DNA from 3 places in the Shewanella sp. BC20 genome. Region 3 is predicted to be linked to each of the others. Evidence: predicted binding sites of a transcription regulator. Region 3 holds the regulator's gene; each other region holds the start of a gene.
What was found. The regulator LexA, encoded in region 3, represses DNA repair genes until DNA is damaged. The targets are predictions, from matches to a motif close to TACTGTATNNNNATACAGTA.

Region 1 (10,223 bases), on a different contig from region 3:
AAATGATGGAGATTTACCACCATACAACTCATCAACTGTTGGTGCGCGGAATGCAGTAGATAAGCCGCCTCGTAACATTAAATCATCGTAAACACGCCAAGTTAAGCCCAGCTTCCATGTGGTATCATCACCAAATGTACTGTAGTCGAAGTAACGCATTGCTGCGCTTAGATCTAATTGCTGAACTAAAGGTATGTTACTCAGCAATGGAATGGCTAACTCTGCATAAACTTCATTGACGCTGAAATCTCCACTTGTTGGCTCAACACGAGGATCATTTGCGAGTCCTTGTGCAGTCAGTGAGTCAGGAGTGAACTTTGCAGCCTCTTTACGATTTTCATATCCAGCGGCAAATCCCATCATACCAGCAGGTAATTCGACAATATCGCCCGACAGAGTTGCAGCAACGATATCCAGTTCACTGCCACCACTATTCACTTCGGTGTAGATAAATGGAGCAATGCTTTCACCCTGCCATGAAGACTGAAGGAACGGATCAAACGTACCTTCCAGTACCGCTGCGTTAATTGAGCCTAAGTTGTGTAAGTTTGCTAGTGTATCAACCGAGTCATTTCGGCCCTTGTTGTATGAAGCATCCCAACTCCAACCGTTTTCGAACTCACCTTCAACACCAACAACAATACGAATTGTATCTACAACTTGATCAAAATCACGAGTACCAGATTCAACCATACGGCGACCATAAGCTAACTCTTCACCTGGTTGAACCCAAGGAAGTAAGTCATCGGTCATCCAGCCACCGGCTGAAATAGGGTTATAGACCCAAGCATCATTATTCCAAATTGGTTGAGGTGCCATTTGTTGATTTGACCAACGCTTGGAATACATTGCTTCAGTAAAGAAACGAGTATTTTCGGTTAACTCATACGTACCTGCTAAAGTCAGGTTTAAGCGCTCCATAGGAGTGAAAAGGTAACTATCTTTGGCATAGTTATATGCATCATTAGCAGTAACATAATCATGATAAGTACCACCTCGGCCGCTTAAATCAGCTTCAGACATACCATCAAAATATTTAAATTTGGGCTTTCCTTTACCGTCATCAACATATTCACCATAGTGCCCTTTGTCACCAATAGCGTATGCACCATCAGGACCCGTTCCAACGATTCCAAAGTTGTTATCCCCCCAAACATGACCGCCTTGAGCGTAACCACTCCCTCCACAATATAAACTGACATTACCATTTGCATCTGGTTTAGTTTCAGTTATCGGGCAGTCAGAAAAACCGCGGTCAGCTTGGCTAGCTTCACCGCGCTTAGTATATTGAGCACTAACAACGATATTACCTTTATCGAAGGTGTTACCCAAAGTCATATCAATTGATGACTCATCAGCATCGCCTTCAGCAGAAATCCCTGTTTGAACATTGACTTCAAAACCTTCAAAGTCTCTCTTAAGAATAACGTTTACCACACCAGCGATAGCATCAGTACCATAGATAGCAGAAGCACCATCTTTAAGGACTTCAACGCGTTGGATCATCGAAACAGGAATAGTGTTAAGATCGACACTTGAAGCAGCACCTGTTCCAGATGCTATCATACGGCGACCATTAACAAGAACTAACGTACGATTTTCACCTAAGCCTCTTAAGTTAATACGAGTATTACCGCCCGAACCGTTGTTGATACCAGCGTTGGTCATTGCGCCACCCGCTGATGTCATTTTTTGTAAAACTTCATCCACTGAAATTGCGCCAGATGAAATGATTGCCGAGGCATCAATTACGCTCACAGGGCTAGCAGTTTCCATATCGGCACGTTTAATACGTGAACCAGTTACTGCAATACGTTCAACTTTTGCCCCATCTTCCTCTGCGGCAAAAGTGAAAGGTGCATTTAATACCGTAGCAGTTATCCCACCAATTAGTGCAAAACGCACTGATTTGGCCAGTAAGTTATTCTTATGCATTGTCTATCTCCCGATACATATTGTTTCTTATTATTTATGTGCTGGTCTTATTAGCAGCTTCATACAGGAGCACTTCGAACAATTACGGAGTACTCAGCGGACTCAATAGAACCATATGGTTAACATTAAATCAACACAAAACAAACCAAAAAGAAACACAAAGCTCAATAATTAAACAATCGAGATTTGCCTTAACAATACTCTTGTAGAATGCATAAGCTATTGGAGAACTCACAGTCTGAGATAAACTTGAATAATTAAAACAAAAAACGCCAGTCATTGCTGACTGGCGTTTTTGTTAACTTTTCGTTATCTAGTTTCTAGATAAACAGCTGAGGCTTAAAGCGTATAGCGGATACCAATGGCGATGCCGTCATCTTCTGATAATGACATTCTGGCTTCTTGTGCTTTGTCGGTGCTGGTGAAGTCGCTGTAGTCTTTACGTGCTTCAACATACAGAACCGTGTTTGGATCCCAAACAAAGTGTAAACCTACAACTACAAACTGACGTTTGAACACATCGTTCGGATCGGCGTTAAAGTTTGGTTGAATAACATAGTCTTTACCGGCATCCAGAATGTTATAAGAAACAAATGGACGTAAACCGTTATCAAACTTGTAAGAAACTAAAGTTTCAACACCGTAGGCATCTTTAATCAAACGGCCGATGTTGTCGGTATCATGGTTCTCTTCTTTATGAACGTTGGCGGCAGCATATAAGCCATTCTTGTCGAAATCGCCCCAGGTCGCGCCCACACCGTAGATTAAATCAACAGCGGTTTTTTGCTCACCAGTGCCATAGGCCACATCAAACTCACCACGGTTCATACCCGCCATTAAGCTGAGTTTATCGGTGGCTTTGTAAGTCAAAGACGCACCATAGGTGTAATCGTAGGTAACTTGCTGCGCTTCTTTCTTACCAGCGTTCCATTCCGCTTCACAGGCACTCTCAGTAATGTTTTCGATATCACAGGTATAGAAACTGCTGTTTTTTAATTGCGCCTGAACCGCGAAGCTCACATCACCAAAACTGTTACGATATTGAACAACTTTATCACCACGACCAACGCCGTTTACCGCGCCGTCGTCTTTGTTGAAGGTGTAAACACCTGCAGAGTTACCATCCCACACAAAACCGTAGTTTGTGTTGTATACCACGTCATACCAAGCACCCCATTGTTTACCAATAGTAATAGTGCCGTATTCATCGTGGCTGATGCCTGCGTAGCCTAGACGATTGTAGAAGAACTCGTCCTGCACCGATTCGAAACGGTTGTTATAGACAATGTCGCTGCTGCCAACAGGGTTCACGCCCCATTCCAACTTGGCAAATGCGTTCCAACCATTGGTTAACTCACGGCTGAAACCAAAATTAATTCGAGAAGCACCATTAACAACTTCAGTTTCACCTTGGGTATTGATTACGCGCACATCAATAAAGCCACCGATTTCTACCGCATTTTTATCGTCTTTGTAGATTTCGATTGCTGATACTGTTGGCGCGAGAAAGAGTGCTGCTAGCGCAGTTGCTACTAACGTTTTGTTCATTTGGTGCTTAACCTTTTCGTTTATGTTTTATCAACGTCATTCCGTTGTTATATTTCCTTACAATTTCCCGGTGAGAGTAGCAAATTTTCATTCCACTCTCCAAGCGAAACCTAAAGATTATGTAGAGAAACATCACAAAAACAGCGTGTTTAACCTCTATAAAACAGGTTAAAACACTACAAAGACCCGCAAATAAAACACAAAACACACAACGGCAACACTATATTAACAGCAACTGTTTAGAGGCAATGTTCGTGTAATTTAATTTCATTATTGAAAAGACAGGCTCTGCGATAGAGCCAATTTGCTTATCTATGTAGTATTGATAATCAATTGTAGACGATCTATGCGAAACCGGTTCAGGACCGTTTACAGTAATCACATAATCAATCTGTGCCCCTCGCTTGCCAAAGGATGTCTTTCCTGTTAATTCACAAAGTTGGCGCGCGACTTTCACATGGGGAGACGACTTGGCCGTGTATTCATCTAAATTACGGCGCATGCGTTTGCTAAATACCAGCTCATCATCGCGTTTACCAGCCAGCAGCTCAGCAATCACATCCGTCAAATAGCCACTAATATCCCTTTGGTTAAACATGCGTTCATAGAGTTCAGCCTGCACCTTACGCGCCAAGGGGCTCCAATCACTGCGAACCTGCTCCATCCCCTTAAAAGTGATTTCCAGCGCGCCATTTCGATTGCGCCAAGCACCGACATAACGCTTCTTACTGCCCTCCTCCGAGCCCCGCAGGGTCGGCATAAAAAACTGCTCGTAGTGGCGCTCAAACTGTAGTTCGAGAAAACTTTCTAGCTGAAACTCCTGCGCAATTTTATTTTGCCATTGCTGATTCATTCGCGCGGCAATCTGCTTACCTAAGGCATTAATATCACTGAGATCTGGCTCTGGGCCTAAATAAACGAAGGTGGAGTCGGTATCTCCATAAATGACTTGGTAGCCCATGTCCTCAATCCACGCGCGAGTTTGCTTCATGATTTGATGACCGCGCATGGTGATGGAGCTTGCCAGTTTCGCATCATGGAACACGCAGCCTTGGGAACCCAAAACCCCATAAAGCGAATTCATAATGATTTTAATCGCTTGCGATAAAGGCGCATTCGCCTCTCGCTTGGCTTTTTCGCGTTGTTCGGAGAGATTTTGGATAAGTTTTGGCAGGATAGGTTGATGTCGGTTAAACCGCGCGCCCAAAAAACCGGCAACGGTTTCAGGCTCATCTAATGCCGATCCCTCCTCGTCATCCAAACCTTCAATCAATCCCTTAGGATCAATTAAAAAAGTCCGGATAATCGATGGGTAAAGGCTTTTAAAGTCAAACACTAAAATATGTTGATAAAAACCCGGGACTGAATCCATTACATAACCACCAGGGCTTTCTATCCCTTGGCTAGCTGGCTCTGCGGGTGCGACGAAGCCTGCCCTATGTAAATGCGGTAGATACAAATGGTTGAATGCGGCGACCGAGGCACCTACGCGCCCCAGTTCTAACCCCGTTAACTCGGCGCGAGCGAGGGCAAAATCCCACAATCGAGTATGTTCAAAGATATCCCACACTAAGCGACTATCGGTCAGATTATAATGTGCAAGCCCTTGTTTATTTTCGGCAAATAGCGCATCAATCTCTTGCGCTCGATTTTCTACATCATGAATCGCTTTGCCTTCACCTAGTAGCGCTTGGGCGACAAACTCCAAGGAGAAGCGCTCGAATTGATAAAAGGCCGCCTTTAACCAATCGATACCATCGAGCACCACTCGCCCCGGTAAACTTAAGGTTTCTGGCCGAAATTTATTCTCGACCTTCCACTCGAGGAGCGCGCCACCTCGACCGATACGCAGCGGGATCCGGTGCAGTAACGCACGCCGATATAACAAGGCCAAATCAAAGGTCACCACAGACCAACCAATGATCACGTCGGGATCAAACTCAGTAAACCAAGCGATGAGACGATGGATAAGCGCCGCTTCATCGCTCACCCATTCGATGTAGATTGCAGCATCTGGCTGCGGCTCACCCACCATAATGACTTTTTCATAGGGCTGAGATTGCGCATCGCGTCCATAAAGGGCCACGGAATAGAGTAATCCTTCAAAACTGCATTCAAAATCGAGGGAAATTGAACGCAATTTTATTTCTGGCTGCGGCGCAACGGCTTTCGCGCGTACAGCGCTAAAAATGGGCAATTGTTCATCTATGTCAGCGTTGCTGACAAAATGCCCTAAAAATGCCACATCGAGCGCCACAAAACGCTCGATTAAAAAACGCTGCTCGGGACGAATATCCGCCTCAAATAAGGGAATGCCAGCATCCGTCGCTATCCGCAGTAAGTGACGATACACACTGCTCGACTGGGCATAAATCGCCGCCACGGATTGTCTTTTAAAGCTTTTAAGTGCAAGCGGTACAAAGCGCAGCGCCTGCCCCGGTGTTTGTAACTGCAATGCCGCCATATCGCTTTGATGACAAAAACAAATGTACTCAGAGCCAGGTAACTCCACCAGCACAGGGCCTGAAGCGGTGGCGAGATAATACTGCAGCACAAGCGTTGCACCGCGCGTAATAGCATGGCGCGTGAGGACGCGTCCCTGTACACTCACAGGCGCAGCCGTTTCAGGCGGCAGACTCTCGGGGGAATTCAACTGCGGTTTCACTCTAGGGCTCTCGCTGCTTATTGATTCTCGGGACACAGAATAAAATTGCCATAAAATGGCAGAAAAGTTTCTTAGGCTATGCAATCACTGTTATTATGTACAGCATTAATTCGATAAAGTAGTGCCGCATGTTACCTGACAACGTAAAAAACCAGATCCGCGCTATCTATAAAGATATTGCCGCCGCTTTGCCTAATTTTAGGCCACGCCGCGAGCAAAATTTTATGGTGGCAGAAATCTCTAAGACTCTTGCTGGCGACTATGACAAAGATAGACGCATCATTGTGGTCGAAGCGGGTACGGGGATTGGTAAATCATTGTCTTATATTTTGGGCACGATTCCGCTTGCACTTGCGAGTAAGAAAAAGGTCTGTATCGCGACGGCAACCGTGGCGCTTCAGGAGCAGTTGCTGCACAAAGACTTACCGTTTTTTCTCGAACAATCAGGGCTAAACTTTCGCTTTGGTCTGGTAAAAGGGCGCCAGCGTTATGTCTGTTTGTCCAAGCTTGCAATGTTAATCGGCGATGATAACAGTACCCAAATGGCCATGTGGCAAACAAAGCCTGATAACAGCCAAATTGCCATGTTGCAGGAGCTGCTCAGCGACTTTAATGAAGGCCGTTGGAACGGTGAAATCGATACGTTATCGACACCGATACCGGACCATCTCTGGCAACAAATCGCCTGCGATAAACACAGTTGTCATCGGCAACTCGCCAACCATCGTAATTGCCCGTTTCACAAGGCCCGCGAGGATGTGGATACCTGGGATGTACTGATCGCCAACCACAGTTTGCTGTTTGCCGACTTAGAGCTGGGCGGCGGGGTGATTTTGCCCGATCCCGAAGACGTATTTTACGTCATTGACGAAGCTCACCACTTACCTATCGTCGCCCGGGACTTTTCTAGCGCTCAGGCAACGCTTAGAGGCGCCGCCGACTGGCTCGAAAAAGTCGGTAAGACCAGCGCCAAGTTACAAAATCAGATAAAGAGCAACAATATTATCGCCCCTGCGCAGGCGATGCAGGATCATATCGGAGACTTAATCGCTCAGCTCAATCAAGTCGCCCACTTCTGTGATACCCAGACCAAGCAGTTTGCTAATCCTGAGAGCCGCTATCGGTTCGAACACGGCAAATTGCCCGATGCACTGAAAATCCCCGCCGAGAATCTCGCGGCCACCTCCAATCTTGCCCTAAAGCAATTTAACAAGATGCAGTTATTGTTGGCCGAGGCGATAAAAGATGGCGACATTCCTAAGCACCAAGCGGAAGCGCTACAGGCCGAAATGGGCTTTATGTTGCAGCGACTCGAAAACCTGCAAAAGCTCTGGAAAATGATGGCAAAGGAAGATTCGACTAAAGGCGCGCCCCTCGCCCGCTGGATTGAATTACTCACGGGCAAACAGGTCGATTACTTGTTTAGCGCCTCGCCGATTGAAGTCGGTTTTATGCTCGAATCTATGCTGTGGCAAAAGGCGGCTGGCGTCGTACTGTGCAGCGCAACCCTGAGGGCGCTGAATAACTTCGACCATTTCGCCCATCAAGTGGGATTGTCGGTAAAGGACGGCAGTCGTTATCTCGCCCTGCAATCCCCTTTCGATTATCCGAATAACGCCACGCTCTACTTACCTAAGATGAAAACCGAGCCGACGGACGATGCCTATACCGCAGAGCTTGCCGAACAGATTCTAGAGCTGATTGAAGGCGAAATGGCCACCTTAGTGTTGTTTGCATCTTACTGGCAAATGGAGAAAGTCGCTGAATTGATTGAGGGCAAACTCACGCAGGAAATCCTTATTCAAGGAAATGCCCCGCGCCAGCAATTGCTTGAGACCCACAAAGCCAAGTGCGACAAAGGTGAGCCGAGTATTTTGTTTGGCACGGGCAGTTTTTCTGAAGGTCTAGACTTACCCGGAGATTACCTCACCAACCTCATCGTCACTAAGCTGCCCTTTGCGGTGCCGACATCGCCCGTTGAGCAAGCCCATGCCGAGTATGTGAAAATAAAGGGCGGAAATCCGTTTCTGCAACTCACCATTCCAGATGCATCGCGAAAGCTTATCCAAAGTTGTGGTAGATTACTGCGCAAAGAGCAGGATTATGGCCGAGTCACTATCCTTGATAGACGATTAGTGACCAAACGTTACGGCAAATCCTTGCTAGACGCACTGCCCCCCTTTAGACGAGTCATTGAGTAGGATTAAGATTTGGAGTTGTTACTCGAGCCCAGTAACTGGGCCCTGTTGGCTGTCATTGGCTTAATTGCAGGTTTTATCGATGCCGTAGTCGGTGGTGGAGGCCTGCTCTCCATTCCTGCCCTGCTCACCCTCGGGATCCCGCCCCACACCGCCTTAGGTACCAATAAATTTGCCGCCAGTTTTGGCTCCTCCATGGCGGCTTGGACCTATTATCGCCAACATCTGCTCAAACCTAGTTTTTGGTATATGGCGTTTATCGCCACCTTTATTGGTGCGGTGCTCGGCAGTGTATTGGTGTACCTGTTAAATGCCCTGTGGCTTGAAAAAGCCTTACCACTGCTCATTATTGGCATCGCGATATACAGTTTGCTGAGCCCAAATGCCATCTCGGATACCGATTGTCAGGCACCAACAAAAGCTCAATCTAAACTCAAACAAAGTCTACAAGGGCTATTGCTGGGTGGCTATGATGGTTTTGCCGGCCCTGGCATTGGCGCTTTTTGGACTGTAAGTTCAGGCGCTTTGTACAAATTACCGCTGTTGCATAGCTGCGCACTTGCCAGAGCCATGACTTTTACCAGTAACTTAACGGCGCTGGCGATCTTTGGCTTTCTAGGGCAAGTCCATTGGCAAATCGGCCTGTGGATGGGGTTATCTATGATGCTCGGCTCCTTTATCGGCGCCCGCTGTGCGATAAAATTTGGTATGCCTTTTATTCGGCCTTTGTTTATATTAATTGTCCTGTCAATTGCCGCTAATCTGGCATGGAGCGCATGGTTTTGAACACTTCGCAGCTAATCAGCACGTTGAAAAATCAGCTCACAACACTCGAGCAAGAGGTACTGCAACACGACAGTCATCTGGCGCCGAGCCAGCGTAAACTTCTGCAGGATATTGAGCGATTTAATCAATCGCTGTTTATTCAAAATGGCGCCCAGCTGATGCCCTGCATTGAACAAATTCGTAATAGTATCGGTCAGTTAGAGAAGCAAATCGCTCTAAAACTTGCGCCGCAAACCATCGCCTTAAGCTGTGAACGTATTCAAGACCGTTTTACCGCGGTTAAACGGGCGCTACTGACGACCTCAATCGATATAAAGTCTAAAAATCAACAACGTGCCAGTAAACGTGCGCGTTTTGCCCAACAACAGACCCAATCGCACCAAGCCAGTGGGTTTGCTTGGATTGCCAGCAATGTGTTACAAAATAGCCACGAAATCTATGCCGAATTGAATAAGCATCTGAATTGGGCTAAGAAATTTGAACAAAAAATTGCAGAAATGGAATCAAAACTTGAAAACTGTCATAGTGCTGACAAAATCCGTTTGCAAAATGACATCCTTTTGATGCATCGTCGTTTGGGTAAATGCAGGCAAGCCATCAGTTATATCGAAGATCGCATTCAAGCATTCGAACGTCCGCATCAGAGTCATAATCGTTAAGGAGCAACAATGAAATCACTTTTGCCAATCAGCAGCCTGCTAGTGCTACTCGGCTCTGCCTCAGCCTTTGCCGCAGATCTGAATATCCCTATGTCCTTCGAATACCTTGCCCTCGATGGCAAAAAAGTCGAGTCCAGCGTATTCAACCATAAAAGCAGCTTAGAGTTGGCGCCCGGCACTCACAAAATCGCCATCCGTTACCATGAAATGGTTGAAGACGATTTCAGTGACAGCCAAACCTTCGTTAAGTCATCCCCTTTTATCGTGACCTTAGAAGTGGACGGCGATCATCAATATTATTTGCAAGCCGCTGAGGGCAAAGTCGTTAAAAAGCCTAAAACCTTCGCTCAAAATCCTCAGGTCGTATTAACCCGCTCTGACAAAGGTCAGGTGAATTACAAAGTGACAAACACCGACATTGAAGAAGAGAGC
Region 2 (10,223 bases), on a different contig from region 3:
CCATAAGCACCACTTTCAGTACCACAGTGAGCCAAGGACGATTCGCCTTGCGATTGATATAGGCGATGTTGGTTTCGGCAATATAGTAGTAGGCCACAATGGTGGTGAATGCGAAGAAGAACAACGCGACGGCAACGAACATATTACCAAAGCCTGGCATCATGCTTTCCATTGCGGTTTGCACATAACCTGGGCCTGCTGCGACGCCAGCAATCCCAGTATAAAGCGCGGCACCATCTGGGCCTTGCACATTATATAGGCCTGTGATCAGCAACATAAAACCGGTGGCTGAACAGACGAACAGGGTATCGACATATACTGAGAAGGCTTGCACTAAACCTTGTTTGGCTGGATGACTTACGGCTGCGGCAGAAGAGGCGTGCGGCCCAGTACCTTGGCCTGCTTCATTTGAGTAAATACCACGTTTTACCCCCCACATAATTGCAAGACCGAGAATCGCACCAAAGCCCGCATCGAGTCCGAAGGCGCTTTTTAGGATCAACATAATAATATCGGGCAGCTGACCAATGTTAAGGGCAATAATCACGCAGGCGACGATGATATAACCCAGTGCCATAAAGGGCACTACGGTACTGGCGAAGTGGGCAATACGTTTCACGCCACCAAAGATAATGAAACCTAACAGCATAGCGAGGATAGCGGCGGTGACGTTAGGGTCGATATCGAAGGCGGTTTTTAGGCTCGAACCAATCGAGTTGGCTTGCACGCCTGGCAGTAAAATCCCGCAGGCAAAAATGGTCGCAATGGCAAATGTCCAAGCGTACCACTTCATGCCTAAGCCTTTTTCAATGTAAAAGGCGGGGCCGCCGCGGTACTCACCGTTGATTTTTTCTTTGTAGACTTGGCCTAAGGTGGATTCGACGAATGCTGAGCTGGCGCCAAGAAACGCCACCATCCACATCCAAAATAATGCACCCGGGCCGCCGAAGGTAATAGCCGTAGCGACACCGGCAATGTTACCGGTTCCGACACGACCCGCTAAGGTCATGGCTAAGGCTTGGAAGGAAGACACACCAGCATCAGTGCTCTTGCCATCAAACATTAAACGGATCATTTCGGGTAAATGGCGTAACTGTAAGAAACGTGAGCGCAGGGAGAAAAAGAGTCCTACACCGAGGCAAAGATAAACGAGCGCGGGGCTCCAAACGATATTGTTGACCGCATTAACAATCTCATTCATATAATTCAACTCCAATATTCTGTTGTTTTTGCAGAGTTTTTAAGATATTTGCTTGTAAGTTTGGGTACTAAATGGCCAATTTGGCCTAAGGTTAAGACGTGTGCGCACGCCCAAGAGCTTCAACATAACGGCTTTTTGAGCCGCTTCATAGCTAAAGTTGTTAAATAATTGATAATTTAACGTTCTTTATTTGGTGGCGTTACTGATAGGGGATTTAGCGGTGCGTTAATTAGCTAGGTTTTGAGTTGCGTTTGACAGTCGGGATGTAGGAGAAAGATGAGACAAGGTGCGTGGAGTTAGAGCTCTTTATTTGACCTAAACGGATGTAAGTGTGGGTATCCATACAAGGCTTAAAACTGGGGCTTACATCACCAGCCATAACAGCATCCATAGTCCGAATAGCCATGCCAGACTGCGGCGGCTAACGCTATGTTTTAATAGCAAAGACAGGCTCACGGCCACGGGCAAATACAGGATAACTCCCCAAGAAAGGAAAGGCGCCTCAAGCCCAAGCCTTTTTAGCCCCATTTCACAAAGCAGACTTAATGCTAGCAATAACAGGCTGTGGAAGATCACCAATTGATTGAATCTTAAGGCGAGTGCTGGCTTAAAGGCTGGGATTGAAGGGCCTGGCAAGATCAGTGTATTCATTTGTTTTCTCGATTCCTCGTAACTGATGCAAGGGATTTTAGTTTTAGATGAGAACTATTCTCAACTAAATTTACACAGCTTTAGTGTTTCGTTACCGCAGAGCGAGTTAAATCGGCCCTCGAGGTAAAACGGCGGTTTGCACTCTTGTCCGCTTTGGGCTAAATTACACTGTAATTATATCCAGTGCTTAATGTAGATATGATCCTCTATATTGCCGAAAAACCAAGCCTTGGGCGTGCAATCGCCGATGTGCTGTCTAAACCCCACAAAAAAGGTGACGGGTTTATCGAAGACGCAAACGGTAACTGTGTGTCTTGGTGTGTCGGGCACTTGCTCGAACAGGCTGAGCCCGATGCCTATAATCCCGAGTTTAAATCGTGGAAGTTTGAGCATTTACCCATAGTGCCCGAGAAGTGGCAGCTTAAACCTAAGGCTGCGACCCGCAGCCAACTCACTGTGCTTAAAAAGCTGGTGAAACAGGCCGATACGCTAGTGAATGCGGGCGATCCCGACAGGGAAGGGCAGTTATTGGTTGATGAAGTGATCGCCTATTTGGGCGTGACGGGCGATAAATTACAGCAAACGCAGCGACTCCTTATCAGTGATTTAAACCCGCAGGCGGTAAAACGTGCCTTGTCGCAACTTCGCAGCAATCGTGAGTTTATTCCTTTGTCGACCTCGGCACTTGCCCGAAGCCGCGCCGATTGGCTCTATGGCATGAATATGACGCGGGCGTACACCATTCAAGGGAAAAAAGTCGGCTATCAGGGCGTCCTATCGGTCGGTCGAGTACAGACCCCGCTGCTTGGGCTTATTGTGCGCCGCGATGAAGAAATCGCGAATTTCCAATCTAAGCCTTTTTATGAGGTTTTGGCTCACTTAGTGACCGACAAAGATCAAGCTTTCACGGCTAAGTGGCAACCCAGTGAAGCCTGCTTGCCTTATATGGATGAGGAAGGGCGCGTGCTTGCTAAGGGCCTAGCGCAAAATGTAGTGCGCCGGATCACCAATAAACCCGCCAAAGTGACCCAGTTAAGCACTAAGGATAAGCAGCAGAATCCGCCTTTACCCTATAGTTTATCGGCGCTGCAAATCGATGCTGCCAAGCGCTTCGGTATGAGCGCGAAGGACGTGCTCGATACCTGCCAGAGCTTATACGAGCGCCATAAACTAATCACTTATCCACGCTCAGATAGTCGTTATTTGCCCACCGAGCAGCATGGGCTTGCAAGTGGGGTATTAGCGGCCATTACTGGCGGTGCGCCCGAGTTAGTCGCACACGCTGAGGCGCCCAATCCTCGGCTTAAATCTAAGGCGTGGGATGATAAAAAAGTCGATGCTCACCACGCCATTATTCCAACGGAAAAACAGCCCAATCTAGCTGGTTTGAGCCAGCGGGAAAGGCAGCTTTATCTGCATATTGCTCGCCAGTATCTGGCGCAGTTTTACTCCGCCTATTGCTACAGTGAAACCGCGGTCGAGGTGACGATCGAAGGTGGCCTTTTTAAAACCAAGGCAAAACAGGATAAGTCTCTCGGTTGGAAACAACTGTTTGCCAGAGAAGAGAGCGAACGAAAGGATGTATCATCCGCAGCGAGTTTTGCGCAAGGCGACAAGGACGCAGAGGAAGGGGAATATCTTGGTCAGTTACCGCCTCTTACCTTAGGGCAAGTTCTTCATTGTCGCCAAGGTGAATTGGTCGAGAAGCAAACTCAACCTCCCAAAGCCTTTACCGATGCGACCTTGCTGAGTGCTATGACGGGGATTAACCGTTATGTGACTGACCCAGAGATCCGCAAAATTTTAAAGGAAACCGATGGCTTAGGCACAGAAGCGACTCGTGCAGGCATTATTGAACTGCTGTTTAAACGGGGCTTTATTCAGCGTCAGGGCAAGTCGATTGTGGCCACTGAGGTGGGCAAGGGCTTAATTAATAGCTTACCCCTTAGCGCCACGACACCCGATATGACGGCGCTGTGGGAGGCAAGTCTAAACGGCATCTGTCATAAAGAAATGTCTTATCAAGGCTTTATGCAGCCTCTGCTGGGGACGCTAACTAACTTAATCGAAAATGCAGGCGCTCAATTACCGTCAGCCCTCAATGGCTTAAAAGGGCAGGGCTTTAAGCGTGCAACAACGAAAAAGCCCGGCTATCGAAAAGCTGGAGGTAAAGGCGCTGGATGGAAAAAATCCGGCACTAAAAACGCCACTGCGAGAAGTTCGGCCGCTAAAACTACCGCGGCTAAATCGACGGCCTCGACATCCGCTACGCCTAGACGTCGAGCGAGTAAAGTACCCGCCCAAGCTTGATGACACAAATGTAATCAAACTGTCGCTAATGCTCGCGATCTAGTAACGATATTTAATATATTCCGCGATATTTAATTGCCGCCAATCACGATATTTCGTGATTGGCGGATCTACTTCTAAAAAACACCCTGAAATTCAGATTTTCTGCGCCGTGGCATGCAAACTGCTGTGTGTTGGCTGGAGAATATAATAAGCCAATTAAATCATATGATTATATATGGTTTAGCTGAATTAAAAGGTGTAGATGATATGAAAAAGAAATTGCTTGCAGTGATGATCCCCGCGGTACTATTGACTGGTACCACTCAGGCGGTTGAGCTGTATAACGATCAAACCAATAGCGTCAATATGATGGGCTGGCTAGGCTTTGCGGCGTTAAATGATGGCCACGAAACTTCGGTAATTGATAACTTTTCCCGCGTAGGATTCCGTTTCGACCGCCAAGAGAAAAACGGCTGGCGCTCTTTTGCCCATACAGAATGGGGCATTAACATGGTCACCAGTGACGATGGCCTTATCTATACCGAAGGCCAAGGTGGTGGCCAGTTATCGGCTTCAAAAACCTCAGATTTCCTCTTTAACCGTTTAGGTTATGTCGGCATGTCGCACGACAAATGGGGCTCGCTCACCTTTGGTAAGCAGTGGGGGGCTTATTACGATGTTGCTTACACCACTGACGTGCTGAATGCCTTTACGGGTTGGTCTGTTGGTGCTTATACCTTCGGTGATGGCGGCCTCACCGGAGCGGGTCGTGCCGATGCGGCGCTACAATACCGCAATACCTTTGGTAATCTGCATATCGCGGTGCAATACGCTTCTAAGCAAAATAGTGATGTGGCGCTCTATGATAATTTAGGTAACGCCTTAAACGATGGTTCGGAGCTGAGCTTCGACCCTAGCTATGGCGCGAGTGCGACTTACTATTTCACCGATAAATTTAAGGTGTTAGCGGGCTTTAACCGTGGTGACTTCACTGGCAATCTTGCGGGCAAAGAAGTCGATAATACCAACCAAATCATCGGTATCGGTGCCCAATACGGCAGCTTCTATCAATATGCGCCGGGTCGTGATGCCGACGGCCTGTATGTGGGTTTTAACGCCCATAAGAGTGAGCAAAACGAGTTGGTGGGTGGGGAGCTTTATGACTCAACTGGCGCCGAATTTATTGTCGCTTACCACTATGATAACGGATTTGTACCTAGCCTATTGTTGACTTACCAAGATTTGGACACCGATGAAAACACCGCCATCCAAGGCAAATGGACGCGTCAATTTGCCGTGCTAGGCCTGCATTATCGCTATAGCCGCGACACCATCATGTATGCTGAAGCCAAAATCGATTTCAGCGATATGGACGATAAAGCCTACGAAGATCTGCAAGATAATAACTATGCCGTTGGTATTCGTTATTTCTTCTAAGTCTGACGAGAGCGTACGCTAAAAAGTGCATTCATCAAAGGCCACAGTATTGTGGCCTTTTTTATGACTATCCATTTCTTATCAATGCATTACACAATCCCTAACTTCTTCATTTTACTGCGCAGGGTATTGGCATTGATATCCAACAATTCGGCCGCGCCGCCCGGGCCATAGAGTTTACCGCCCGTGATCCTTAATGCATGGCTGATATACTTTTTGGTCATCACCTCCAGTGGCACCAGCTTATCGCTGGCATGACTTGGATCGATAATCACGGTTTGATTGGACGGGGTTTTAACGGCTTCGAGGCTTTTGGGCGCCAGAAAACTAAAATCCAGCGGACCCGCAGGGTGCTGAATGATAGCGCGCTCGAGCACATTAATGAGTTCGCGCACATTCCCTGGCCAATCATATTGGTTGAGAATATTCAGTTGTTCAGGGGCGATTCTTGGTAGCTGTGGCAAATTGAACTTGGCACTCAGCTGCTCGACAAAATGTTGCACTAACAGAGGAATATCCGTGCGTCTTTGTCTGAGTGATGGGATCTCGATGGGGAAAATTGCCAGTCGGTACCAGAGATCTTCGCGAAACACTTCTCTGTGTACCATGGCCTGAAGATTTCTGTGGGTTGCGGCCACAATACGAATATCGAGCTGCACCGCATCGTGGCCGCCAACGCGGGTGATACAGCTATTTTGCAGTACTCTAAGTAGCCTAACTTGGGCCGAAAGCGGTAATTCCCCAATTTCATCTAAGAAAATGGTACCGCCGTTGGCCTGCTCGAAGTAACCAATTTTGCGTGAATCGGCGCCAGTAAACGCACCTTTTTCATAACCAAAGAGCTCGGAGTCAATCAAAGTATCTGGAATAGCGCCACAGTTTACCTTGATAAAAGGCTTACCCGAGCGCTCCGACAGTTCGTGAATGGCGTTGGCGATGACTTCCTTGCCGCAGCCAGTTTCCCCAAGCATTAACACTGTGGTGTTGATTTTGGCGATGGATTGCACCTGCTGCATCACCTGTTTCAGGCCAGAATTAGCACCAACCACGCCATTTTGAACATCTAAGGTGCGGCGTAGACTGACGTTTTGTTTAGATAGCGCTTCATTCTCTTTGAGTAAGTTGCGATCCCTTAAATTCAGTGCCGTGATGAGCGCGAGGTTTTGCATATGTGGTGCAATCAAGTCAGCATGACGGGGCCTAAACACTCCAGTCTTTTTGGCATAAAAGCCGACTATCCCAAGGTGGGTATTCTCAATCGACATCCGCAGAATAATTACCGAACGAATATCCTTAATGACCTGAGGCGCGACTAAAGAGGTGACAGGATCATGCTCTATGTCATTAACAATTCGCACCTTTGGCCGCTCGGGATCCTCTAGCGATTGCGCCATCTTCAGAGGAATTTGGATGCGTTTATCCAAGGTGCAGCAATGGGTATCATCAACATGGGCGATAAACTGTATATCATTAAATTGTTTGCGAAAAATATTCACAAATAGCCCATCTATAGGCAATTCATCCCGAATAAACTCGAAGTAACTGTGTAAAGATTTTTCGAGTTGCAGACTGCTACAGAGTCTTAGCGTTGATTCGTAATAGAAGTGTTTTTCCATTGATATTTCAAGTTAATCACTAAGTATCGTGATTGTAGATCTTTATATTTCGTGATTTTGTGCCTGCAATCAAAGTTCCCCACATAAATACCTCTTTTTAGGTGCTTGGCACAGCATCTGCACTTTCATGCTGACAAGTTCCAATGATTATTGAAGGAAATCAGCATGAGTAAAACCCAAGGTATTAATTCGGGGCGCCGCCAGTTATTAAAGGGGGGCATGGTCATGGCCGCGGGACTCGGGGCGAGTATTGCACTGCCTACTACTGCCAGCTGTGACTCTGCGCCTATCAACTTCGATGAAATCGTAGATGTGCTCGTGGTCGGCAGCGGTTTTGCTGGCATGTCTGCGGCGTTGCAGGCCAGAGAAGCCGGCGTGAGTGTGATGGTTATCGATAAGATGCCCGTGTTTGGTGGTAACTCTACCATCAACGGCGGCGCCATGGCGGTAGCCGGTTCTGCGCTACAGAAACAGGCCGGGATTAAAGACTCGGTCGATGCCATGGTGGCTGACATGCTGCGGGCTGGGCGCGGCATGAACGATGTGGAAATGCTTAAACTGGTGTGTAACGGCACCGCAGAATCCTGCCAATGGTTGATTGATTACGGCGTGAACTGGAAGCCTTTTGTGCAACACTTTGGCGGCCACTCGGTACAACGAGTGTTGCAAACGGTTGAAAGTTCAGGCGCTGGCATTATTCGTCCCCTAATTAAAGCCGCCCGAGACAAGGGCGTCATCATGAAAAATCAGACCAAGCTCGAAGGCTTTGTACAAGATGAGGCCGGACGGGTGATCGGTGTCGAAGTTCGCGAAGGTTTTTATTTTCCTAATGAGCGCACGGGTAAAATACGTCGTATCGGCGCGCGCCGTGGCGTGATTATGGCGACCGGTGGTTTTGGTCGCGATATTGAATATCGCATGATGCAATTGCCTGAGTTAAATAGTGATTTAGATTCAACCAACCATGCAGGTGCCACCTCAGAGGCGCTCAAACAGATGATGCTCATTGGGGCTAATCCTATTCATTTAGACCAAATTCAGCTCGGCCCATGGGCATCCCCCGACGAGAAGGGCTTTGGCACGGCTTCCCAGTTCAACACTATCGCTACCTATCCCCACGGCATTGTTGTGGATGTGCGTACTGGCGAGCGTTTCTTCAATGAATTAGCCGACCGTAAAGCGCGTGCCGACGCCATCATGACCAGACGGGATGAGCAGGGGCAGCCTGTCTATCCCATTGGTTTTACTAATGCCGCCGGTGCCAGCAAGGCACAGACTTTAGATTGGGGCCTGAAATACAAGGTCATCAGCAAGGCCGAGACCTTAGACGAACTGGCCGCTATTTACGGCATGCCCGCCAAGGCATTAAAGGCGCAGGTCGCGCGTTGGAACGAAGCGGTGAAGACGGGTGTAGATAAAGAGTTCGACCGTCCCATGCAGGAGGCAATAGTGCTCGACAAAGGGCCTTGGTATGCGGTGCGCATGTGGCCGAAGGTGCATTACTGCATGGGTGGCGTGAAGGTGAATACCCAATCCGAAGTGCTGCATTTGGTCAGCAATAAAGCCATCCCCGGGCTATATGCCGCAGGCGAAGCCACGGGCGGTATCCATGGCGCCAGCCGCTTAGGGGCCTGTGCCGTGGCCGAAGGGGTGGTCACTGGGCGTAATGCCGGCCGCAACTGCGCCGCAGCGAACGCTGTGACGTTCAAGCAAGCTTAGATTTTATTAAATATAACAAAATGTTGGAGATGATAATGAATAAATCCATGTTGATGGCCTCACTCACCTTGAGTCTACTTTCAGGCAGCGCATTCGCGATGGAGCAAGTGGTGCTCGACGGTAAACATTTAACCCAAGATCAAGCCTGGGCGATTGCCGATGGCGCTAAAGTAAAGATTGCGCCGCAAGCCAAGACGCAACTCGTGAAAGCAAACGCGCTACTGATGGAAGCGGCGCGTCTGGGCAAACCTGTGTATGGCTTAACCGTGGGGGTTGGGCTAAATAAAGACCACAAGCTGTTCGATGCCAACGGCAAGCTGAGTGATGCGGTGCTCGACGCCTCTCGAAGCTTTAACCTCAGCACCCTGCGTGCCCACAGTGCTGGTGTCGGTGAAGCTGCGCCGATACAACTCACTCGTCTAGCCTTAGCCGTGCGGTTAAATACCATGTTAGCCGGACAAACCGGTGTGCAACCTGTGGTTGCCGAGCTTTATGAAGCCTATCTTAACCAAGGGCTGACCCCTGTGATCCCAGCTAAAGGCACAGTCGGTGAGGCGGATATTCTGCTGTCATCCCATGTCGGTTTGGCCATGATTGGTGAGTGGGAAGTGTTCTACAAAGGTCAACGTGTGAGCAGTAAAGAGGCGATGGCCGATGCGGGGATCACACCATTGGCGCCTATGGGGAAAGATGCGCTATCGATTCTGTCTAACAATGCCTTTGCCGTGGCGTATGCCATGCAAGGTTACCGTGAAGCGAAGCAATTGTTGTCTGTATCACCCACCGTCTTTGGCTTAAGCCTTGAGGGATTAAACGGTAACGTGGCGCCATTCTTGCCGCAAACCAACGACATCCGTCCGTTCCCTTACATTAAATCGGCCACCAGTGACATTCTCAAGCAGCTCGATGGTAGCTATTTATGGCAGCTAAACGATGAGCGTCCATTACAGGATCCGTTAAGCTTTAGAACCACGGCTTACACCTTTGCAGGCGCCGAGCAGGCCCTAGCTTCATTAGATGAAGTGATCAATATCCAAATCAACCATTCGGACGATAACCCAGCTGTGATTGTGGGCGCGTCGAACCAATATGCCGAGTTCCCACAAGTGGCTAAATATTTGGTCGAAGGGCAGGGCGGTGTGTTCCCTACCACTAACTTTGAGCCGCTGCCTGTGGCACTCGCAGTGCAAAACCTGAGTGTGGCCCTGACCCATGTGTCCCATAACAGTGTGATGCGTACTATTCATCTGTCCGATGATCACTTTACTAAGCTGACGCGCTTCCTGAGTGCGCCAGAAAACCAAGGC
Region 3 (10,223 bases):
GTAAACGAAGTGTAAGGCACACGCTTAAGCAACGTCAGGTACAAATCTAACTGACGCTCGAGCAAACAACGCTCTAGGGCATTTTGCTCCGACGCCAGCAGCACTAAGCTAGTCAAGGTGATAGAACTGGCGGCGGCAGCATCGTTAATGCGGGTCATCACGCGATTCGCTAACACGTTGACCGCTGGGGTTAACCAAGTCGGTTTTTGTTCGGGATCGTCGGCCACTTCAGTGCGCCAGTTAGGCGCGGTTTCATTCAAGAAGTTTTGCAGTGTAATCGGCTCACCAAAGTTGACATAACCTTGGCCAAAATTACCTAATTTACGAATAGCACCAAAGACTTGCCATACAGATTCTTTCTGTTTTTTCTTACCGCTCAGCTCTTTGTGGTAAGTCGCCACTTCCATCACGTGATCGTAGCCTAAATACACAGGCACTAAGGTGACAGGGCGTTCGATACCACGCAGCACACTGTTGATCGTCATGGCGATCATGCCCGTTTTCGGCGCCAATAGACGACCGGTGCGAGAACGGCCTCCCTCAGAGAAATACTCAACCGAATATCCCTTAGCAAACAGCTGATCGAGGTATTCACGGAACACTGCCGTATAGAGTTTATTGCCGTTAAAACTACGGCGAATAAAGAAAGCGCCGCCACGGCGGAATAGCGGCCCCGCAGGCCAGAAGTTTAGGTTAATCCCCGCCGCAATATGCGGTGGCACCATGCCTTGGTAATACAGAATGTAGGATAACAGCAGGTAATCCATATGGCTGCGATGGCAAGGTACATAAACAATCTCGTGACCATCATGGTGAAGCTGACGGATTTGTTCAGCACCTTTGATGTTGATACCGCTGTAGAGCTTGTTCCATAACCAAGTTAGGAAACGCTCGGCAATACGCACTAGGCTGTCGGAATAATTCGCAGCAATTTCATCAAGATATTCAATTGCTGTTTCACGGGCTTGGGTTTCGGAAATCTTCTTACTCGCCGCTTCTTCCTGAATCGCCTTGCGTAAGGATTCGGATTTCAGCAGGGAGTGGAACATTGCCTGACGATTCGGCAGCACAGGCCCTGTCATCACTTTGCGTTGGCGGCGGAAATGTACTCTAGCCACCCGCGCCAGTTTATGGGCAATCCCCATATCGGTGCCGTGTTCGTCGGCCATGTAACGTAGCGATACCGCATTCGAAAACTGAACAAAGTTGTGACGGCCCAAAAATAGGATCATCAAGCACTTACGTAACCAAGTTGGGTTCTCGCGCTCAAGCACAGCCGCCTTCATGGTGTCGTCTTCTTTACCCGGAGTACGGCCCCAATACAGACTCACAGGCACCAGCTGAATATCTAACTCTGGCTTTTCCTTATGGACGGCCAACAGGCGCATAAAACATTCGAGGAATGGCTCATTACTGGCACGCTCGCCAAACAAAGGCTTACGGCCTTCGAGGCAAACTACACGGGGCGCGACAACGCCATTGACCACGAGCGGCTCGTAGGGGCTTGGCAAACCCAGCTTAGTGGTGATTTCGCTTAACGCAGCAATATCACTCAGGGATTCTGTTTTCATTACATAAGCAAGCGGTCTGGACGCGTCCAGATTCAGATCGGCAAAGGGATCCTGCGGCACAACAATAGTGTGCACTAAGTGTTTTTGGATCCAGCGTAATGATTTCAACCAAAGAGAGTCTTGTTTAGGCATTATTCTTATGCAATGTAAGTACGTTCATTAGCCCCATAGAATACCAGATTCTAGGGAATATTCGCTAATACTCTCCAATCGCGTTAAAAAGTGGTTAATACTTGCACTACGAATAATACTGTATATACTAACAGTAACTGTATAGAAAAACAGGAAAGAACATGAGACCGTTGACGCCACGCCAAGCCGAAATTTTAGAGCTGATTAAACGTAATATTGCCGAGACTGGCATGCCACCCACCCGGGCCGAAATCGCCACCCGTTTGGGTTTTAAAAGTGCAAATGCCGCCGAGGAACACCTTAAGGCATTGGCAAAAAAAGGCTGCATCGAGATCATGCCTGGCACTTCCCGCGGGATCCGCCTCCCAGTTGAGGAAGAAGATAACAGCGAATCTGGCTTACCACTGATTGGTCAAGTGGCTGCGGGCGAACCTATCCTCGCCCAAGAGCATGTCGAACAGTATTACCAAGTCGACCCCAGCATGTTCCACCCAGCCGCCGATTTCTTGCTGCGCGTCAGAGGCGACAGTATGAAGAACATCGGTATCCTCGAGGGAGATCTGCTCGCCGTTCATAAGATACAGCAAGCGCGCAATGGCCAAGTAGTTGTTGCTCGCGTTGACGATGATGTAACAGTTAAACGCTTTGAAAAGAAAGGGAATCTCGTTTATCTACATGCTGAAAATGAAGATTACTCCCCGATTAAAGTCGATTTAAGTTTCCAAAGTCTAACAATTGAAGGGCTCGCCGTAGGGGTGATCCGCAATGGAGATTGGCTATGAACAAACTACTAGGTAATGCCCCGCGTCACCCCGGTTTATGGCTCGATGCGGTACGCGAAACCGATACTGACTGGCAGCATACGCCTATCATCACTATGCCTACCGAGAGCCAAGGGCGCCAAGAGCTAATGCAACTTAGTAAACAGTTGGCACAACTGAGCCAACAAGGCCGCTGGGTCGTGCTCATCAATCCACCCAGTATTGGCTACAAGCAGTTACTGGCCAGCGCTGGCGTGCGTATGGATCGCGTACTCTTAGTCCATGCGAAAGATGAAGTGGAAACCCTGTGGGCCATGGAAAAAGCCTTAACTAGTGGCACTTCCAGCGCAGTAATTACTTGGATCCACTCACTCGATGCCCGTGACAATCGTCGTTTGCAAATTGTGGCCAAGAGCGCCCGCGCCATGGGAATCGTGCTCGAAGGTTTCGTAAATCACTCACCTACGGACGCGACACTCAAGCAACCAGCTCACTTTGCCCAAGGTAGTTTTTTTAGCTCTGTTCATTAAAATTTTTGCACTGCGTATTTAGCCTTGAAAGCCGCCTCACCTGTGAATGTGGGGCTTTTTTTTGGCAATTTTTCAGACAATTAGAAAAAGAAGTGATCTTGATCAATTTTTAAACAGCAAGTATGTTTGATTCAGGCGAGCATAATATATCGCCCGTTTAGGCAAAAAATATCGACGATTTATCGAATATCTCTTGCCCACAAAAATCGAGAATAATGGGTTTATTCAGCAGTATGTGCCAGTGTGGCTAATACCAGCAGTAACAATACTTAATCAAAAGTAAGCCGCCAACGCACGTTGAAGTCAGAGAAGCTTTTTTGGGAACTGAAGAGTTTGCATAGAGTTGAGACTTACTGTGTTGCTCTTCTTTGTAGTTGCTATTCGCAATTGGCAGAGGAGAAGTCTTGTGAAGCAATGGTTGTATTGTTTACTCGTGGTGCTATTCGCCCCACCGTTGGCCGCAGCGGACATGCGGTTCAACATGACCCCCGGCGTAACAGAAATCAGTGGCAAGGTTTATCACTTACACATGACGATTCTGTATATCTGCTGCGCGATAGGCCTAGTGGTTTTTGGCGTGATGATTTATGCCATGATCAACCACAGAAAATCCAAGGGCGCGGTCGCGTCTCACTTCCATGAGAGCACAAAAGTCGAAATCGCGTGGACGATTATTCCTTTTGTCATTCTGATCTTAATGGCGATTCCCGCCACGAAAACTCTGATTGCCATGGAAGATCCCAGCAATGCCGATCTCACGGTAAAAGTCACAGGTTCTCAATGGAAATGGCATTATAGCTACTTCGATCAAGATATTGATTTTTACAGCATTCTCGCCACTCCAAGACCTCAAATCGAAGGTAATGAAGCCAAGGGAGAGCACTACTTACTCGAGGTCGATAAACCCCTAGTATTACCCATCAATCGTAAAATCCGCTTCTTGATGACCTCAGAGGATGTCATCCACTCATGGTGGATGCCCGCCTTTGCGGTAAAAAAAGACGCTAACCCAGGTTTTATCAACGAGGCGTGGACCCGTATCGATAAACCCGGTATTTACCGTGGCCAATGTGCCGAGCTTTGCGGTAAAGACCATGGTTTTATGCCGATAGTGGTGCAGGCATTACCCGAAGCCGAGTTCGATGCATGGGTTGAAGAACAAAAACAAGCCGCCAATGCCGCTGCGCAAGCCGCACAAGCCGCGTTATCGCAAACACTGACTAAAGAAGAGCTGATGGCTCAGGGTGAGCAAGTTTACCTCGGTCACTGCGCGGCCTGTCACCAACCCAACGGTGAAGGTCTACAAGGAGTATTCCCGCACCTCAAAGGCAGCCCGATTGCGACCGGACCACTGAGCGGCCATCTTGAAATCGTGCTCAATGGTAAAGCGGGTACGGCCATGCAAGCCTTTGGCAAACAATTAACGACCCAAGAGATTGCCGCCGTGATTACCTATGAGCGTAATGCGTGGGGCAATAACACGGGGGATGCGGTGCAAGCCAAAGACGTTGATGCCCATAAATCAGGTGGCACCAATAGCGAACCAGTAGCAACGACTCCGCCCCCAGCAACCACCGATGCGCCAAAGCCTGCGACAGAACCCGCCGCCAGTGTCGACCCCGCGAGTCTTCCCACGCTTAGCCATGATGAACTGATGGCCGAAGGGGAAAAGACCTATGCCACGATTTGCGCCGCCTGCCACCAGCTAACGGGTGCCGGTATGCCTCCCGCCTTCCCCGCCCTTGCTGGCAGCGCTATCGCAACGGGTCCGGTCGCCAATCACATCGACATTGTGATGCACGGTAAACCGGGCACGGCGATGCAGGCATTTGGCACACAACTCACGCCACAACAGCTTGCCGCCATCATTACCTATGAGCGCAATGCGTGGGGCAATAATACTGGCGATACAGTGCAACCCGCTGATATTGCTCGCCATGGACAGTAGGGGATTAAGATGAGCACACTGACTCAAGACCAAATTGCCGCCCATGATGAACACCATCACGGTGCACCTAAAGGCATCATGCGCTGGTTACTCACCACCAACCACAAGGACATTGGCACCCTGTACCTGTGGTTTAGTTTCATTATGTTTTTAACCGGTGGTGCGATGGCCATGGTGATCCGCGCCGAACTCTTTCAGCCCGGATTACAACTCGTTGAACCTAACTTCTTCAACCAGATGACCACAGTTCATGGGATAATCATGGTATTCGGCGCCGTGATGCCGGCCTTCACAGGGCTGGCTAACTGGCTGATCCCTATGATGATTGGTGCGCCAGATATGGCACTTCCTCGGATGAACAACTGGAGTTTTTGGATCCTCCCCTTCGCCTTTACTATTTTACTGAGCTCACTGTTTATGGAAGGCGGCGGCCCTAACTTCGGTTGGACCTTCTACGCACCACTCTCGACCACTTATAGCCCTGACAGCACAGCATTATTTGTATTCTCTATTCATATCATGGGGATAAGTTCGATCATGGGGGCCATCAACGTGATCGTCACCATAGTCAACCTGCGCGCTCCCGGCATGACGTGGATGAAGTTACCGTTGTTTGTCTGGACTTGGCTGATTACCGCCTTCTTGCTGATCGCCGTAATGCCCGTACTCGCGGGCGCCGTTACTATGGTGTTAACCGATAAGTTTTTCGGTACTAGCTTCTTCGAGGCGGCAGGTGGTGGTGATCCTGTGATGTTCCAGCATATCTTCTGGTTCTTCGGTCACCCCGAAGTCTACATCATGATTCTGCCTTCCTTCGGCATTATCTCCGCCATAGTTCCAGCTTTCAGCCGTAAACCATTATTCGGCTATTCATCCATGGTGTATGCCACGGCAAGTATTGCGATTCTGTCCTTCCTCGTGTGGGCGCACCATATGTTCACCACCGGCATGCCTGTGTTTGCTGAGTTGTTTTTTATGTACTGCACTATGCTGATTGCCGTGCCGACTGGGGTGAAAGTGTTTAACTGGGTAGCGACCATGTGGCGCGGCTCATTGAGTTTTGAAACCCCGATGTTGTTCGCGGTGGCCTTTATTATCCTGTTCACTATTGGCGGCTTCTCTGGCCTGATGCTCGCCATCACGCCAGCCGACTTCCAATACCACGATACTTACTTTGTGGTGGCCCACTTTCACTATGTGTTAGTCACTGGTGCGATTTTCTCCATCATGGCGGCGGCCTATTACTGGTTGCCAAAATGGACCGGCCATATGTACAGCGAAAAGCTCGGCCAGTGGCATTTTTGGTGCTCGGTGATTTCGGTCAACGTGTTGTTTTTCCCGATGCATTTCTTAGGTCTTGCGGGTATGCCAAGGCGTATTCCCGATTACTCGATTCAATTTGCCGATGTAAACCAAATCGTGTCGATTGGGGGTTTTGCCTTTGGGCTATCTCAGCTGATTTTCCTCGTGCTGGTGATTAAGTGCATTCGGGGCGGTGAAAAGGCGCCCGCCAAACCTTGGGAAGGCAGCGAAGGCTTAGAATGGACCCTCCCCAGCCCTGCGCCCTACCACTCTTTCACCACGCCACCCGAGGTGAAATAACATGCAAGGCCAACCCCATCAGCCCAACATCAAGTCCAACCGTAAGCTCATCAGCCTGCTGGTGCTGGGCTGCCTTGGGATGTTTGGCTTTGGGTTCGCCTTAGTGCCGCTCTACGATGTGTTGTGCGAAAAACTGGGGATTAATGGCAAAACCTCCAATACTGCCAGCAGTTATCAAGCGATCACTGTGGACAAGAACCGCGTGGTAACGGTGGAGTTTATCTCGCAGGTGCAGACCGGCATGCCGTGGAAATTTGAGCCACAAACGAAACGGCTCGAAGTGCATCCGGGAGAACTCATTCACACGGCATTCCTGGCGCAAAATGTCTCTAACAGAGCGATCGTTGGCCAGGCGATTCCTTCTATTTCGCCCGGACAAGGTGCGGCTTATTTCAATAAAACCGAATGTTTTTGTTTTAACCAACAACACTTAGCCGCCGCGAGTCGCGCCGAGCTGCCGTTGATCTTCTTCGTGGATCCTCAATTACCCGAGTCTATCCACACCTTAACCCTCTCTTACACCCTCTACGACATTACCGACAAGCAGTTAGCGTCTGCCATAGAGCAAGGAGCTGCAAAATGACCACTAAACATGAGACTTACTACGTCCCCGCCCAGAGTGCTTGGCCGATTGTTGGTGCTATCGGCTTGTTTTTAATTGCCTTTGGGGCAGGACATTTTGTACATCAACTCAAATCTGGCGCTTCGGGTGGCGGCTATATTCTACTGGCAGGCATAGCCGTCATCCTGTTTATGCTGGTTGGCTGGTTTAGAACCGTGATCAAAGAATCGATGACGGGCCTCTATTCCCATCAGATGGATAGATCGTTTCGCCAAGGCATGAGCTGGTTTATCTTCTCCGAGGTGATGTTCTTTGCCGCCTTCTTCGGTGCCTTATTTTACGCCCGTATGGTCGCTGTGCCTTGGCTCGGCGGCGCGTCCAACAATGCCATGACCCACGAAGTCCTGTGGCCACACTTCGAGGCTGTTTGGCCACTCGTCACCACACCAGATGGCACCAAAACCGAAGCCATGCCATGGAATGGGTTACCGCTAATCAACACCATAGTGCTGCTAACCTCCTCAGTCACGCTGCATTTTGCCCATATCAGCTTAGAAAAAGGTAAGCGTTCGGCCATCACCCTCTGGCTAGGGCTCACGATTTTACTGGGAATTAGCTTCCTTGCTTTGCAGGCGGAGGAATATAGCCATGCCTACCATGAGATGGGGCTAACTCTCGCCTCGGGCATCTATGGCAACACCTTTTTTCTGCTGACGGGTTTCCACGGCATGCATGTCACCTTGGGCACTATCTTTCTATTAGTCTTGTTTTTCAGAGTGTTAAAAGGCCATTTTAGTGCGGATAAGCATTTTGCCTTCCAAGCAGGCAGTTGGTACTGGCACTTTGTCGACGTAGTTTGGCTCTGCCTGTTTATCTTTGTTTATGTGCTCTAAATATTCATTGAAACAATAAGTTGAAAGCTTAAGGCGTGGGATTGAGACCAAGCAGTCCAGTCCCCAAAGCCACCAGCAAGAGCAGGATAACCAGTACAGAAAACATCACCCTACGGCCCAAATAGCGGCTCATAGGCACAGGGTGATCAGCGGTTTGATCGTCACCTTTAACCATAATGATTAAGGCTCTGCCTAGGTTAAAAATGATAAACAGTAACAGCAGTACTAAAACACACTTAAAAATGAACGGGATGTTCATACGCTATCCTTATGTTTTGCTGACCAAATTAATTGGATTGCCAAGATATATTTGGTTGCATAGGGCAATGTTGTTACTGCTGATATTGACTGTGGTGGTATTCGTGATTTTGGTCAAGCTGGGTTTGTGGCAAATGGATAGGGCCGCGGAAAAAACCGAACTACTCGCACAAATGGAGGCCAGACAATCCGCTGCCGCACTCAATCCCGAACAGCTCATAGCTGAATTGGCTAAAGGCGGCGTTACAGGCTATCGCCTTGAGGTTCAAGCCAGCCCCGTTAATCCACAAATCTGGTTACTCGACAATCAGGTCTATCAAGGGCAAGTGGGCTATCTCGCCTTTCAATTACTGCAAATAACGTCAGAAAATCAGACAAATCATCGCGAACAACCTTGGCTGTTACTCGAACTCGGCTTTATTGCCGCTAAATCCCACCGAGATGCCTTGCCCGAAGTCAGCCCCATAGTCGGTGAACTGGCTCTTACAGGCCGCCTCTATCAAAAACAGATTAATCCCTTGAGCCATCATTTATTAGCAGAACCCTTCACCACGGAGCAAGGTGAACGGATTCGGTTTCAAAATCTCAATCTGCCCGAGATGGCACAAATGTTAGGGCACCCTATCCTGCCCGCGGTGTTACAACCCGATGCCTTGCCTCAATTACAACCCGCGCAGGCCTTGCCTCACCCTTGGCAGCCTTTCCCGCTCTCGGCCGAAAAACATTGGGGTTATGCATTGCAATGGTTTGCCATGGCAACTGTGTTTGCGGGGCTGATGGGTTGGCAAGCAATGAAATATCTCAAAAAATCACGACAACGGCATCAAGCCGATAAGGAAGCGACTAAGACCGAGTAACAGATACCAGCAAGATTTTAATAAAAAACAATAAAACAAAGCATTAGGGACAATAAGAGGAGCAAATATGGACTCCCAACAAACAGCCAAATACCGCGCATTGGGGTTATTGCTACTGGCCTTTATCGCGCCTGTGGTCATCGCTAAGTTAGTGCTGAGCATGCATTGGTATCAAGGCGGCTCCACCAACCACGGTGAGCTCATCAGCCCAGAAACCAGTTATACCAGTCTTGGCCTTAACAATCCTCAGCCTAAGGAATGGCAACTGTTGTATTTATTGCCCGCAAAGTGCGATGAAGCTTGCCGCGAGCGCTTGTATATCCTGCGTCAGAGCCATACCGCCTTAGGGCCAGATCAGGCTCGTGTCGAACCGCTTATTCTTGTGAATCCAGACAGTGACTTAAGCGCATTAAGCAGCTTTAACTTCAACACTCAGCCCGCCAGCCAAAGTCTTATTCAATGGCTTGACCAACAGCAGTTGATTATTGTCGATCCACTCGGCGCACTCGTGCTGCGTTACCCCCAAGTGCAAGGCAAGGCGGCACATTTAGCTCAGGGTAAGGCCTTGGTCGCGGATCTGCGTAAGTTATTGAAACTATCGAGGGTAGACTAATGCAACTGACTTGGCTCCTACGCGTCACCATAGTCTTTACCCTGTTAGTGATTTTAATGGGGGCTTACACTCGGCTCTCGGACGCAGGGCTTGGCTGCCCAGATTGGCCCGGTTGCTACGGCCATATCAAAGTGCCCACCCACGACCATGAGATCTCCCATGCCCAAACCCTATTTCCTGACCACGATATCCATCCCGAAAAAGCTTGGCTCGAGATGATCCACAGGTATATCGCGGGTGCCTTGGGCATACTAGTGTTACTGATTTTGATCCTTTGCTTAAAAACATCCCAAGCCCCCAAGAAACTACCCTTTGCCATAGTGCTACTCATCATCTTTCAGGCGGCGTTGGGGATGTGGACTGTGACGATGAAATTAATGCCGATTGTCGTGATGTCCCATTTAATTGGCGGCTTTAGCTTGCTCTCGCTCCTGCTCTTACTGTATCTGCGAACACGTCCGAGGCGAATTTTCGAAACCGCTGATATTCACAGTCA

Region 1: the regulator LexA is predicted to act here: its motif matches at 6,234-6,253, upstream of dinG (ATP-dependent DNA helicase DinG).
Region 2: the regulator LexA is predicted to act here: its motif matches at 2,019-2,038, upstream of CBX96_RS16870 (DNA topoisomerase III).

The regions. Positions count from the first base shown of each region.
Region 1 is NZ_NHRI01000002.1:62,710-72,932, reverse strand. It holds gene CBX96_RS02780 (TonB-dependent receptor) at 1-1,935, opposite strand, end outside; gene CBX96_RS02775 (porin) at 2,275-3,483, opposite strand; gene CBX96_RS02770 (DNA polymerase II) at 3,704-6,136, opposite strand; gene dinG (ATP-dependent DNA helicase DinG) at 6,277-8,349, shown strand; gene CBX96_RS02760 (TSUP family transporter) at 8,359-9,132, shown strand; gene CBX96_RS02755 (primosomal replication protein) at 9,123-9,791, shown strand; gene CBX96_RS02750 (DUF2057 domain-containing protein) at 9,801-10,223, shown strand, end outside.
Region 2 is NZ_NHRI01000017.1:112,547-122,769, reverse strand. It holds gene CBX96_RS16880 (sodium:alanine symporter family protein) at 1-1,201, opposite strand, end outside; gene CBX96_RS16875 (hypothetical protein) at 1,565-1,852, opposite strand; gene CBX96_RS16870 (DNA topoisomerase III) at 2,051-4,162, shown strand; gene CBX96_RS16865 (porin) at 4,412-5,581, shown strand; gene CBX96_RS16860 (sigma-54-dependent Fis family transcriptional regulator) at 5,671-7,197, opposite strand; gene CBX96_RS16855 (flavocytochrome c) at 7,363-8,916, shown strand; gene hutH (histidine ammonia-lyase) at 8,952-10,223, shown strand, end outside.
Region 3 is NZ_NHRI01000009.1:80,608-90,830, reverse strand. It holds gene plsB (glycerol-3-phosphate 1-O-acyltransferase PlsB) at 1-1,703, opposite strand, end outside; gene lexA (transcriptional repressor LexA) at 1,865-2,485, shown strand; gene CBX96_RS11065 (cell division inhibitor SulA) at 2,482-2,994, shown strand; gene coxB (cytochrome c oxidase subunit II) at 3,401-4,942, shown strand; gene ctaD (cytochrome c oxidase subunit I) at 4,952-6,544, shown strand; gene CBX96_RS11050 (cytochrome c oxidase assembly protein) at 6,546-7,127, shown strand; gene CBX96_RS11045 (cytochrome c oxidase subunit 3) at 7,124-7,999, shown strand; gene CBX96_RS11040 (DUF2909 family protein) at 8,028-8,258, opposite strand; gene CBX96_RS11035 (SURF1 family protein) at 8,203-9,114, shown strand; gene CBX96_RS11030 (hypothetical protein) at 9,182-9,727, shown strand; gene CBX96_RS11025 (heme A synthase) at 9,727-10,223, shown strand, end outside.